DNA from 2 places in the Micromonospora sp. NPDC049836 genome. Region 2 is predicted to be linked to the other one. Evidence: riboswitches for the same ligand, from Rfam matches in the RefSeq annotation. Region 2 holds a riboswitch; the other holds the start of a gene.

Region 1 (5,418 bases), on a different contig from region 2:
CGGGTCGAGCCAGACCCGCACCTGCGGCCGGCCGGCGCTCGGCGGGCTCGCCTGGTCGCGCCGGGTCAGCATCGCCACGTCGACGCTGAACTCGAAGAGCCGCCAGTCGACCTGCGGGGCGGCCCGGCCGAGGGCGGCCAGCCGGGCCACGGTCGCCGGGTCGTCCACCACGCGGGCCCGGCCGGCCACGTACGCCTCGTCGTCGCTCTCCTCCGGCGGGAAGGAGTGCAGCGCGTAGCGGCCGTCGCGTTCGAGGTCGCGGCGCTTGGGCGAGTCGATGACGAAGCAGTAGAGCCCGTCGTCGGTGATCACCGGCGAGACCGGGTGGACCCGGGGCCCACCGTCGGCGCGGACGGTGGCGAGGTAGCCGAAACCCGGCCCGTACTGCTGCAGGAGAAGGCGGATCTCGTCGGCGAGGCGGGGCTCGTCGGCGGCGAATTCGGACCAGGAAGCCATGCGGACATTCTATCGAACAGGTGTACGAAGATGTAGTCCGACACGCAGGTCACCCGTACGGGTCGCTAAGGTGTTCCGATGCTGCTCTCCGACCGGGATCTGGTCTCCGAGATCAAGGCAGGCACGCTGGCGTTGGAGCCGTTCGAGCCCACGCTGGTGCAACCATCCAGCATCGACGTACGCCTGGACCGGCTCTTCCGGGTGTTCAACAACCACCTCTACACGCACATCGACCCGTCGATCCAGCAGGACGACCTGACGTCGATGGTGGAGGTGCCCGAGGGCGAGCCGTTCGTGCTGCATCCGGGCGAGTTCGTGCTCGCCTCGACGCTCGAGGTCATCTCGCTCGGCGACCAGCTCGCCGGCCGGCTGGAGGGCAAGTCGAGCCTGGGCCGGCTCGGGCTGCTCACCCACTCGACGGCGGGCTTCATCGACCCGGGCTTCTCCGGGCACGTCACGCTGGAACTCTCCAACGTGGCGAACCTGCCGATCACCCTCTGGCCCGGCATGAAGATCGGCCAGCTCTGCATCTTCCGGCTCTCCTCGCCGGCCGAGCACCCGTACGGCTCGGCGGTGTACGGGTCGCGCTACCAGGGGCAGCGCGGGCCGACCCCGAGCCGGTCCTGGCAGAACTGGCGGGTCTGGCCGACCCGCTGACCGCACCCCGCGCCGGTGCGGCGGGACCCCCGCAGGAGGGGCCCCGCCGTACCCGTCAGCCGGGGCGGCCGTAGCTGTTGATCTGGCCGTCGTCGACCCGTTTCATCGTGATGGGCTTGCCGGACTGGGAGGCGTGCACCACCCAGCCGTTGCCCACGTACATCCCGACGTGGTGCAGGTCGCTGTAGTAGAAGACCAGGTCGCCGGGGCGCAGCTGGCTGCGGCTCACCCGGGCGGTGACGTCGTGCTGCTGGCGGGCGTTGTGCGGCAGCGAGACGCCGGCCTTGGCCCAGGCCGCCATGGTGAGGCCGGAGCAGTCGTAGTGGTCCGGGCCGGCGGTACCCCAGACATAGATCTTGCCGATCTGGGCGCAGGCGAACTTGACCGCCACCCCGGCGGGGCCGCCCGGGTAGCCGGCGGGGCAGGGCGCCGGGCGCAGCGGGCCGCCGCCGCCGTTGCCGTAGACCTTCAGCCGCAGCTTCTGCAGCCGGACGATCTCGGCGTCGATCTGCTTCTTCTTCGCGGCGAGCTGGGCCTCGGTGCGGGCCAGCTTGGTGATCATCTCGTCCAGCGGCCGCTTCTTGGCGGCCAACTGGTCGCGCAGGTCGGCGACGGCCTGCACCTGCTGCTGCTGACGGTGCGCGAAGCGGTCGAGCATTTCCAGGCTGTCGACCACCTCACCCGGCGAGCGGCTGCCCAGCAGCGCGTTCACGGTGGAGATGGAGTTGCCCTTGTACGCGTTGGCGGCCAGCCCACCGACCTGCCCGAGGGCGCGGTCGACCTGGGCCTGCAACGGGGCGATCTGCTTGGCCAGCGCGGCGGCCTGCGCGCGCTTGGCGGTGAGGTCCTCGCGGGTGGCGTTGACCTGTTCGATGATCGGTTCGAGCTTGTTCCAGTCCCGGTCGATCTGGGCTTCGATCTCGGCGACCGAGGGGTCGGCATGGGCCGCCGTGGCGCCGCCGGTCAGGATGACGGCGGTGCCGGCCAGGGCGGCGAGGGCGGTGGTGCAGCGGGACCAGCGTGAACGCGGCGCAGCCGTCGACCGGTCGTCCGACCGGATCGACGGTGGCCGCGGGGCATGGTGTGCCACCGGGCTCCGTACTCCTTCTGTCCGACCGCCTACCGGGTTAGCTGACGGGTTCGGGCGGGAAGGGAGCCGCCCTACCGCAGCGTGGCTGCGGATTCACCCCGGTTACCTGGTTCCCCGGCTCGCCCGGAGGCGACTCGGCGGTGTCCGACCGTCACCGTCCGGGTTGGGCGATGAGACTCGCGGCCGACGATTGACCAGAGTAGAGATCGCCGTTATCGATCCGCAACCCGAGACGCCGTGACACTCCGTACGTGATTGGCCGGTCACCCGAAGAATTTTTTCAGTGTGGATTACCTGAGGGAAAGGTATTGACCACGGACCGGGTCCGGAGTGAGGGTGAGGACGCAGTGACCCCCATCCCTGTCTGGAGGTTCGATGCACCTCTCACCCCCACCGTCGGGCAGACGGATACTGCTGGCCGCGGCCGTCGCGGCAGCCACCGCCCTCGCCACCACCGGCCCGGTCTCCGCCGCGCCGGCCGACACCGACACCAGCGACCGGCAGCAGCAGTACGCCGCCGCGGCCGACGCGTACGGCGTGCCGCAGAGCGTCCTGCTCGGCGTCTCATATCTGGAGTCCCGCTGGGACACCCACCCGGGCCAGCCCAGCACCAGCGGCGGCTACGGGCCGATGCACCTGACCGACGCCGAGCAGGTCGCCTCCACCCCGTCCAGCGCGCACGTGGACTCCGACGAGGACCCGCGCGGCGACGACTCCCGCCCGCTCACCCTCGACCCGGCCACCGCCGCCGCGCCCACCGGCGACGTGCTGCCCCGGGCGTCCCTGCAGACGCTCGACACCGCCGCGGCGCTCACCGGCCTCGCCGAGGAGACGCTGCGCACCGACGCCGCCGCCAACATCCGGGGCGGGGCGGCGCTGCTGGCCTCGTACCAGAAGGCACTGGGTGGGCCGGTCGGCGCCGGCAGCGACCCGGCGGCCTGGTACGGCGCGGTGGCCCGCTACTCCGGCGCGGACACCGAGGACGCCGCGGCGGCCTTCGCCGACGAGGTCTACGACCAACTCGGCCAGGGCGCCAGCCGGACCACCGACGACGGCCAGCGGGTGACCCTCGCCGCCACCGCGCTGACACCTGACGAGTCCGGCCTGCACAAGCTGGGGCTGCGCCGCGCCGAGCGGCCGGACGGGCTGGAGTGCCCGGTCCGGCTCGCCTGCGAGTGGATCCCGGCCCCCTACGAGCAGTACGGCCCGGGCGCCGGCGACTACGGCAACTACGACCTCGCCAACCGGCCGGCCCAGCAGAAGATCGAGTACATCGTCATCCACGACACCGAGGGCTACTTCGGCCCGAGCGTGAAGCTGGTGCAGGACCCGACCTACCTCGGCTGGCACTACACGCTGCGCTCGGTGGACGGCTACGTGGCCCAGCACATCAAGGCCAAGAACGTCGGCTGGCACGCCGGCAACTGGTACGTCAACGCCAAGTCCATCGGCATCGAGCACGAGGGCTTCGCCGGTCACGGCACCTGGTACACCGAGGCGATGTACCGGGCCTCGGCCAAGCTGGTCCGCCACCTGGCCCTGCGCTTCCAGATCCCGCTGGACCGGCAGCACATCATCGGCCACGACAACGTGCCCGGCATCCTGCCCGGCAACGTCGCCGGGATGCACTGGGACCCGGGTCCGTACTGGGACTGGTCGCACTACTTCGACCTGATGAAGGCGCCGTTCCGGGGCACCGGCACGCCGCACACCGGCCTGGTCACCATCGACCCGGACTACGCCACCAACCAGCCGGCGTTCACCGGTTGCAACCAGCAGCCGCCCGGGGTGCCGAAGCCGACCCCGCCGGCCGTGCCCTGCCCGCTGCGCGGCTCGTCCTCGGTCATCCTGCGCACCGCGCCCAGCCCGGACGCGCCGCTGGTGAACGACCTCGGGCTGCGCCCGAACGGCACCCCGGACACCATGTACATCTCTGACCACGGCGCCCGCGCGTCCGCCGGTCAGACGTACGCCCTCGCCGGCATCCAGGGCGACTGGACGGCGGTCTGGTACCTCGGCCAGAAGGCCTGGTTCTGGAACCCGGCCTCCGCACCGACCGCCAAGTGGGCGAACGGCTTCGTGGTGACCCCGAAGCCGGGCAAGGCCACCATCCCGGTCTACGGGCGGGCCTACCCGGAGAAGGCGGCGTACCCGGCCGGCGTGCCGTACCAGACCATCGCGCCGCTGCAGTACACCTTCGCGGCGGGCCAGCGGTACGCGGTCGGCGGCGTGCTGCCGGGCGAGTACTACCGGGCCGTCACCTTCGACGGCTCCGCGCCGGGTGACTGGACGGTCGTCCGGGGCGAGAACAGGTACGTGCAGGTCCAGTTCGGCCACCGGATCATGTTCGTCAACCTCGACGACGTGCTGATCCTGCCGGGCGCGGTCGGCGCGCCGAAGTAACCCCCGCCGATACGAACGAAGGCCCCCGGTCCGCCTGGACCGGGGGCCTTCGCGTAGCCGGAGAAACTCGGGTCAGGACACCCGGACGAAGCCGGCGATCGGCATCGTGCTGATGCTCGACACCTGGACCGGTTTGCCGGTCCGTGGGGCGTGCACCATCACCCCGTTGCCGAGATAGAGCCCGACGTGGTGCAGGTCGCTGCCGAAGAAGACCAGGTCACCGGGCCTGGCGTCGGAGCGGGACACGTGGCGGCCCTCGTTCCACTGCGCGCCGGTGAAGTGGGTGAGCGAGATGCCCGCCGCCTTGTACGCGTACTGGGTGAGACCGGAGCAGTCGAACGAGTTCGGGCCGGTGGCACCCCAGACGTACGGGTCACCGACCTGGGCGCAGGCGGTCTTGATCGCGGTACGCGCGGCGCTGCTGACCACCCCGTCGATCTTCGGGCAGCCCGCCGGCCGGATCGAGGTCACCGGCAGCATCTTCGTCAGCCGCTTGATCTCGGCGTCGATCTGCTTCCGCTTCGCGGACAGGTCGGCCTGCTGCTTCTTCTCGGTGGCGATCAGCTGATCCAGCTTCTGCTTCTGCGCGTTGTACTTGTCGCGCACGGCGAGCACGCCGGCGATCTGGCGGTGCTGCTCCTGGGCGAGCCGGTCGAGGATGACCAGTTGCTCGGCGAGGGTGCCGGGCTTGGTGCTCACCAGCAGCGCGCCCATCTCCTGCGACGGGCCCCGCATGTAGTAGCGCGAGGCGATGTCGCCGACCTTGTTCATCGCCAGCGCCGACTCCAGCTCCAGCGGCACCATCTTCTTCT
Region 2 (5,418 bases):
AAACCAGCCGTGCCGGGGCCGGCCGGCCCGCTTCCGGCCCGGGGCGGGAGGAACCACCCGAAACGCGCCGGGAATACGTACGGGCCTCACGGGCGGACGCCCGCTACCCTGGGTCGGCGGATCGGCCGGCCCGGCCGGTCGTTGAGGATTCAGAACAGTTGTCGTAGGGAAATGAAGACCCATAGAGTCCGGATTGGGATGCCCAGGTGTGCCCAGTCCGCGAATTGCTCATCCCGAGGGGTGGCGACCGAGGCCATCGGAGGAATACTCTCGGTCGCGGCCCGCGTACTGATGAGGCGCCCGTACGGGCGAGTGGAGGTGCTCGCGTGAGCCTGTCGATCGTGAAGTCGGTTCTGTCGGGTGGTGTCATCCAGATCGCCCCGCGGGGCGAGATCGACGTCGACACCGCGTACGAGGTGCGTGAAGCGATCGCCGAGGTGCTCGCGAAGGGCCGCCCCAGCCGGATCGAGCTGAACATGCGGCTGGTCACCTTCATCGACTCGGTCGGCATCAGCGCGATGGTGGCCGGCTTCCAGACCGCCGAGGTCAGCGGCGTCAAGCTGGTGGTCACCGAGCCGAGCCGCTTCGTGCACCGGCAGCTCTGGGTGACCGGTCTGCTCGGTCTCTTCGGCGCTCCGGAGCCCTACTTCGCCGACAGCGGCTCCGAGGTGCTCCCCGGCGCCTGACCCGTCGCGTCGCGCGCCGACCGTCGGGACCGCCCCACCGTTGCCAGCCCGGCCCCGGTACGGCACGATCGTGCCGACCGTCGACGGCGAGGGGGTCCGGCTTGCTCAGCAGCGACAGCTTCAGCTACACCGTGCAGGCCCGCTGCACCCGCGCGGAGGCTCTCGCCCTGCTCGGTGACCTGAGCCGGCAGGGCGAGCTGCATCCGCTGATCATCCGGGTCCGCGAGCTGCCGCCCCGCCCCGGCGCCCTGGCCAGCTACGCGATCACCGACCGGCTGGAACTGGGCCCGCTGCACTTCCCGGTGACCTACCAGGCGGACGTGCTGGTCGCCAACGAGGACGAGGTGGTGACGGTGGCCCGGCAGCAGCCGGCCACCACGGTGCGCAACCACACTCGGCTGCGGGACGAGCCCGACGGGGTGGTGCGCATCGACGTGGAGATCACCCTCTCCGCACCGGCCCCGCTGTTCGGGTACGCCTTCCGGCAGGCCCGGGCCGCGCACCTCGGCCTCGCCAGCCGCCTCGGCGCGACCCTGGAGGGCCGGGCCGCCTGACCCCGGCCCACCGGCCGGCCACAGATTCGGCCGCCTGACCCCGGCCCGCCGGCCGACCACACCGCCGGCCGTCGGACCCGGCCGCCGGCCGGCCACACCGTCGGGCCGCTGGCTCAGGCCCGCCGGCCGGCCGGATCCTCGACCGCCGGGCGTTGCCCGCCGGGGTGGCCCGGGCGCTGCGGCGCCGCCCGTCGGCTGGTGGCTGCGGCCGGCCGCAGCCGCCCCCAGGGCTTGTAGGTGGAGAGCACGGTGGCGACGAGGAGCAGCGTGCTGGAGACGGCCGGCGGGACGACCAGGTCCACCCGCAGCTGCGGGGACGCCGCGCCGCCGAGCGCGCCGAGGTGCCGGATCCGTGGCGTCAGCAGCAGCAGGACCAGCCCGAGCATGACCGTGGTGAGCACCAGCTTCACCAGCACCCAGCGCCAGCGCAGCAGGCCCCACGGGGTGAGCAGCGCGCTGGCCACCCCGATCAGCCAGACCGCCACGCTCAGCGGGGCGAACAGGTAGGTGACCAGCAGCCCGGCGGTCGGGTAGACCACGTCCGGGTCGGCCCCGCGCAGCCCGGCCACGCCCAGGGTGAGCAGCACCAGGTCGGTGCCGAGCCAGCCCAGCGCGGTGACCAGGTGCAGGGTGAGCAGGGCCTTGCGTCCGGTCGGGGAGAGTCGGGTCATGCCGCCGATGCTGCTCCGCCGCCGGCCCGCCGTCGTGGTCCGCCGGACGACACCCCGCGTACGTCCCGGGGCGTAGCGGGGGTCGCGCCGGGGTGGCCCGCCGGGGCGGCGGACCACCCGCGGCGGCTCAGTAGACCGACAGGTGCACGTGGTTGGTGTGGTCGCTGGACGGGTCGCCGTTGCCCCCGCTGTACGCCTTCCACCCGCTGCTGGGCAGCCAGATCTGCCGGAACCAGATCACGTAGAGCACGGCGAGCGCGTCGGCGTTGCGGATGAAGTACGCGGCCAGGTTGTTGCCGTACGTCTTGTCGCCGCCGCTGGCCACCCCGCCGAAGCCGTCCTTCTGCGCGGCGAAGTCGCAGGCCCGGCCCTTCGGGTGTTCGCCCGAGCCGCCGCTGCGGTGACAGGAGACGTAGCGGGTGAACCCGGCCGCCTTGGCCTGCTGGAGGGCGTGCAGGGTGCGCGGGGTGATGCAGCCGTCGGCCGGCGTGGGGTCGTTCACGCTGCACGACTCGGACGGCCAGGAGCCGTCGGCGTTGCGGGGCGCCGGTTTCGCGTTCGTCCGGGAGGTGCCCTGCACGCTGCCGCCGTCGGGCCGGGACGCCGACCGGTTGGCGACCTCCAGGGCGTGCTCGGCCTGCTGCTTGCGCTTGGCCATCACCGCGACCTGCTTGCGCTGCTCCTGGATCTCGGCGGCCAGTGCGGTCTGGGTGCGGGTGGCCCGGTCCCGGGCGTCGAGCAGGTCGCGCAGCGCCCGGTCCTCGTGCGCGGCGACCTGCTGGAGCGCGGCGGCCCGGTCCATGAAGCCTTCCGGGCTGCTGCTGCCGAGCAGCGCGGCCGCGGTGCCGAGCCGGCCGGTCCGGTACGCCACCCCGGCGATCTCGCCGACCTTGGCGCCCCGCACGTCCAGCTCCGCGCCGATCCCGGCGAGGTCGGCGGTGAGCTGTTTCTGCCGGCTCGTCGAGCGGTTCAGCGCGGTCCGCGCCTCCAGCCAGCCCTTGCTGGCCGCGTCGAGCTGGGCGCGCAGCGCGGGGGTGCCGCCCTCGTCGTCCCCGCCCGGGGCGGCGGCGAGCAGGCCGGTCGGGGAAGGGCCGGCGAGCCGGCCGGCGGGGGAGGTCGCCGACGCGGGGGAGGTCGGCACGGTCACGACGCCGAGGGCGAGCGTCGCGACGAGCAGGGCCGCCAACCGGGCGGCCGTCCGTCGTACAGGTGCCATGGATGGCATTCAGGTTCCTTCCGTCAACCGCCGACCGGGTTAGCTGACGGGTTCGGGACGGAAGATCCCTACCGCTGACGCGGATGCACCCCAGGTGCGTGGTTCCCCGGCTCGCCGCGTTCCGGCGATTAGGCGACGGCCACCGCGGGCGCCGGAGGGCGCCGCCCGGCGGCCGGGACCGAGCCTACCGGCGGTACCCGGTCCCGGCCCGGCAGGCGGGCCGAGCATTCAGGCACAAAACCGGCATAGATGCACAATAGCCACTCGGATTTAAGGTTGTCCTCATTACCACTCGACCGATCCGCACGCGCCCGCCGACGCTCCGGGTTCGATCTGCAACGTGGCGTGATCGATCGAGAAGTCCTCGTGCAGCGCGGTCCGGGCCGCGGCCAGCACCTCGCCCACCTCGGCGCCGGGAGTCATGGTCAGGTGCGCGGAGGCCACCTCCATCCCCGAGGTGAGCGTCCAGACGTGCAGGTCGTGCACCTCGGCCACGCCGGGCACCGCGGCCAGCCGGTCGTGCACGGCGGTCACCTGGAGGTGCTCCGGTGCGGCCTGCACCAGGATGCGCAGCGCGGCCCGTCCGAGCCGCCAGGTGCGCGGCAGGATGAACAACCCGATCGCCACGGCGACCAGCGGGTCGGCCCACCACCAGTCGGTGACCGCGATGACCAGCGCGGCGCCGATCACGCCGAGCGAGCCGAGCAGGTCGCCGAGCACCTCCAGGTAGGCCCCGCGCAGGTTGATGCTCTCCTGCGCGCCGGCGCGCAGCAGGGCGAACGCCGCGATGTTGGCCAGCAGGCCGAGCACCGCCACGGCGAGCATCGGCCCGGCCAACACCTCCGGCGGCTCGCCGAACCGGCGTACCGCCTCGACCAGCACGTAGACGGCGACCGCGCCGAGCAGCACCGCGTTGGCCAGGGCGGCCAGCACCTCCAGCCGGTAGAGCCCGAAGGTGCGCTGCGGATCGGTCCCGGCCCGGCGGGTGGCGGTGATCGCGGCCAGCGCCATCCCGATGCCGAGCACGTCGGTGAACATGTGCCCGGCGTCGGAGAGCAGGGCCAGCGAGCCGGTGCCGAAGGCGGCCACGGCCTCGACCAGCATCAGGGCGGTGAGCAGGCCGAACGCGGCCCACAGCCGGCCCCGATGGCGCTGCGCGGCGTTGGCCACCGCGCCGCTGTGGTCATGACCTGCGCCCACGCCCTTACCCTCTCGTCCCTCGGCCCGGCCGGACTCAATCTATGCTCACATCGCTATGTGTGCAAGTGAATGGCCGGGCCGGCCCCGGACGGTGGACCCGCCGACGTCAGGCGGCCGGCTCCAGCGTGGTGAGGCGCTGGGTGGCCCGGGAGAGCGCCACGTAGAGGGTCCGCACCCCCGACCCCGGATCGGCGCGGATCTCGCCCGGCGCGACCAGCACCACCCCGTCGTACTCCATGCCCTTGGCCTGGAGGCTGGTCACCACCTGCAACCGGCTGGCACCGAGCTCGTCCAGCCAGCCGGCCACCTCGTCCCGGCGCGGCACCGGCGTGATCACCCCGACCGTGCCCTCCACCTCGGCCAGCAGATCCCGCGCCGCGGCCACGGTGGCCGCCGGCAGCCCGGCCGCCGGCACCACCCGCTCGACCGGCGCCACCCCGGTGGAGCGCACCGCGCTGGGCAGGGCCAGGTCCGGGTAGAGCCGGCGGATCTCCGCCGCGGCCACCGCGAAGATCTCCGCCGAGTTCCGGTAGTTCGTGGTCAGCTCGTACCGGTACCGGCGGCGCCGGCCCAGCGCCTGGTCGCGGGCGCGGGTCAGCTCCTGCGGATCGCCGGTCCAGGCGGTCTGCGCCGGATCGCCCACCACGGTCCAGGAGGCCAGCCGGCCGCGCCGGCCGATCATCCGCCACTGCATCGGTGAGACGTCCTGCGACTCGTCGACCACCACGTGCGCGTAGTCACGGTAGTCCTCCGGGCGCTCCCGGGCGGCGGCCCGGGCCGCCCGCTGCCGGTCGGCGTGCGTGCTCAGCTCACGGACACCCCCGGCGAGCTGGAACGGGTCGCGCTGGGGCCGCCGCCGCTGCACCGGCTTGCCGAGCAACGCGTCCAACTCGTCCAGGAGCGCGACGTCGGCGATCGTCGGCCCCTCCCCGTCCAGGCTCCGGTACGCCTCGACGAGCAGCCCGATCTCCGCCCTCGACAGCACCCCGCCGGCGTACCGGCGCAGCCGCTCCGGGCGGGCCAGCCAGCCGAGCACGTGCCGGGGATGCAGCCGGGGCCACCACGCCTTGAGGAACTCCCGGAACTCCGGC

The links. A riboswitch is a leader RNA that binds a small molecule or an ion and turns the genes downstream of it on or off. The one in region 2 is predicted to bind cyclic di-AMP.
Region 1: it holds a riboswitch for cyclic di-AMP, as region 2 does, so the genes downstream of both, ACIBPB_RS25215 (NlpC/P60 family protein) here and ACIBPB_RS10530 (coiled-coil domain-containing protein) in region 2, are expected to answer to the same signal.

What each region holds. Positions count from the first base shown of each region.
Region 1 covers NZ_JBITLH010000010.1:160,363-165,780, forward strand. The annotation lists gene ACIBPB_RS25205 (pyridoxamine 5'-phosphate oxidase family protein) at 1-456, opposite strand, end outside; gene dcd (dCTP deaminase) at 535-1,113, shown strand; gene ACIBPB_RS25215 (NlpC/P60 family protein) at 1,169-2,203, opposite strand; cyclic di-AMP (ydaO/yuaA leader) riboswitch at 2,216-2,353, opposite strand; gene ACIBPB_RS25220 (N-acetylmuramoyl-L-alanine amidase) at 2,579-4,606, shown strand; gene ACIBPB_RS25225 (NlpC/P60 family protein) at 4,679-5,418, opposite strand, start outside.
Region 2 covers NZ_JBITLH010000003.1:568,385-573,802, reverse strand. The annotation lists gene ACIBPB_RS10545 (STAS domain-containing protein) at 327-686, shown strand; gene ACIBPB_RS10540 (SRPBCC family protein) at 788-1,240, shown strand; gene ACIBPB_RS10535 (hypothetical protein) at 1,354-1,911, opposite strand; gene ACIBPB_RS10530 (coiled-coil domain-containing protein) at 2,039-3,127, opposite strand; cyclic di-AMP (ydaO/yuaA leader) riboswitch at 3,140-3,272, opposite strand; gene ACIBPB_RS10525 (cation diffusion facilitator family transporter) at 3,413-4,327, opposite strand; gene ACIBPB_RS10520 (HelD family protein) at 4,434-5,418, opposite strand, start outside.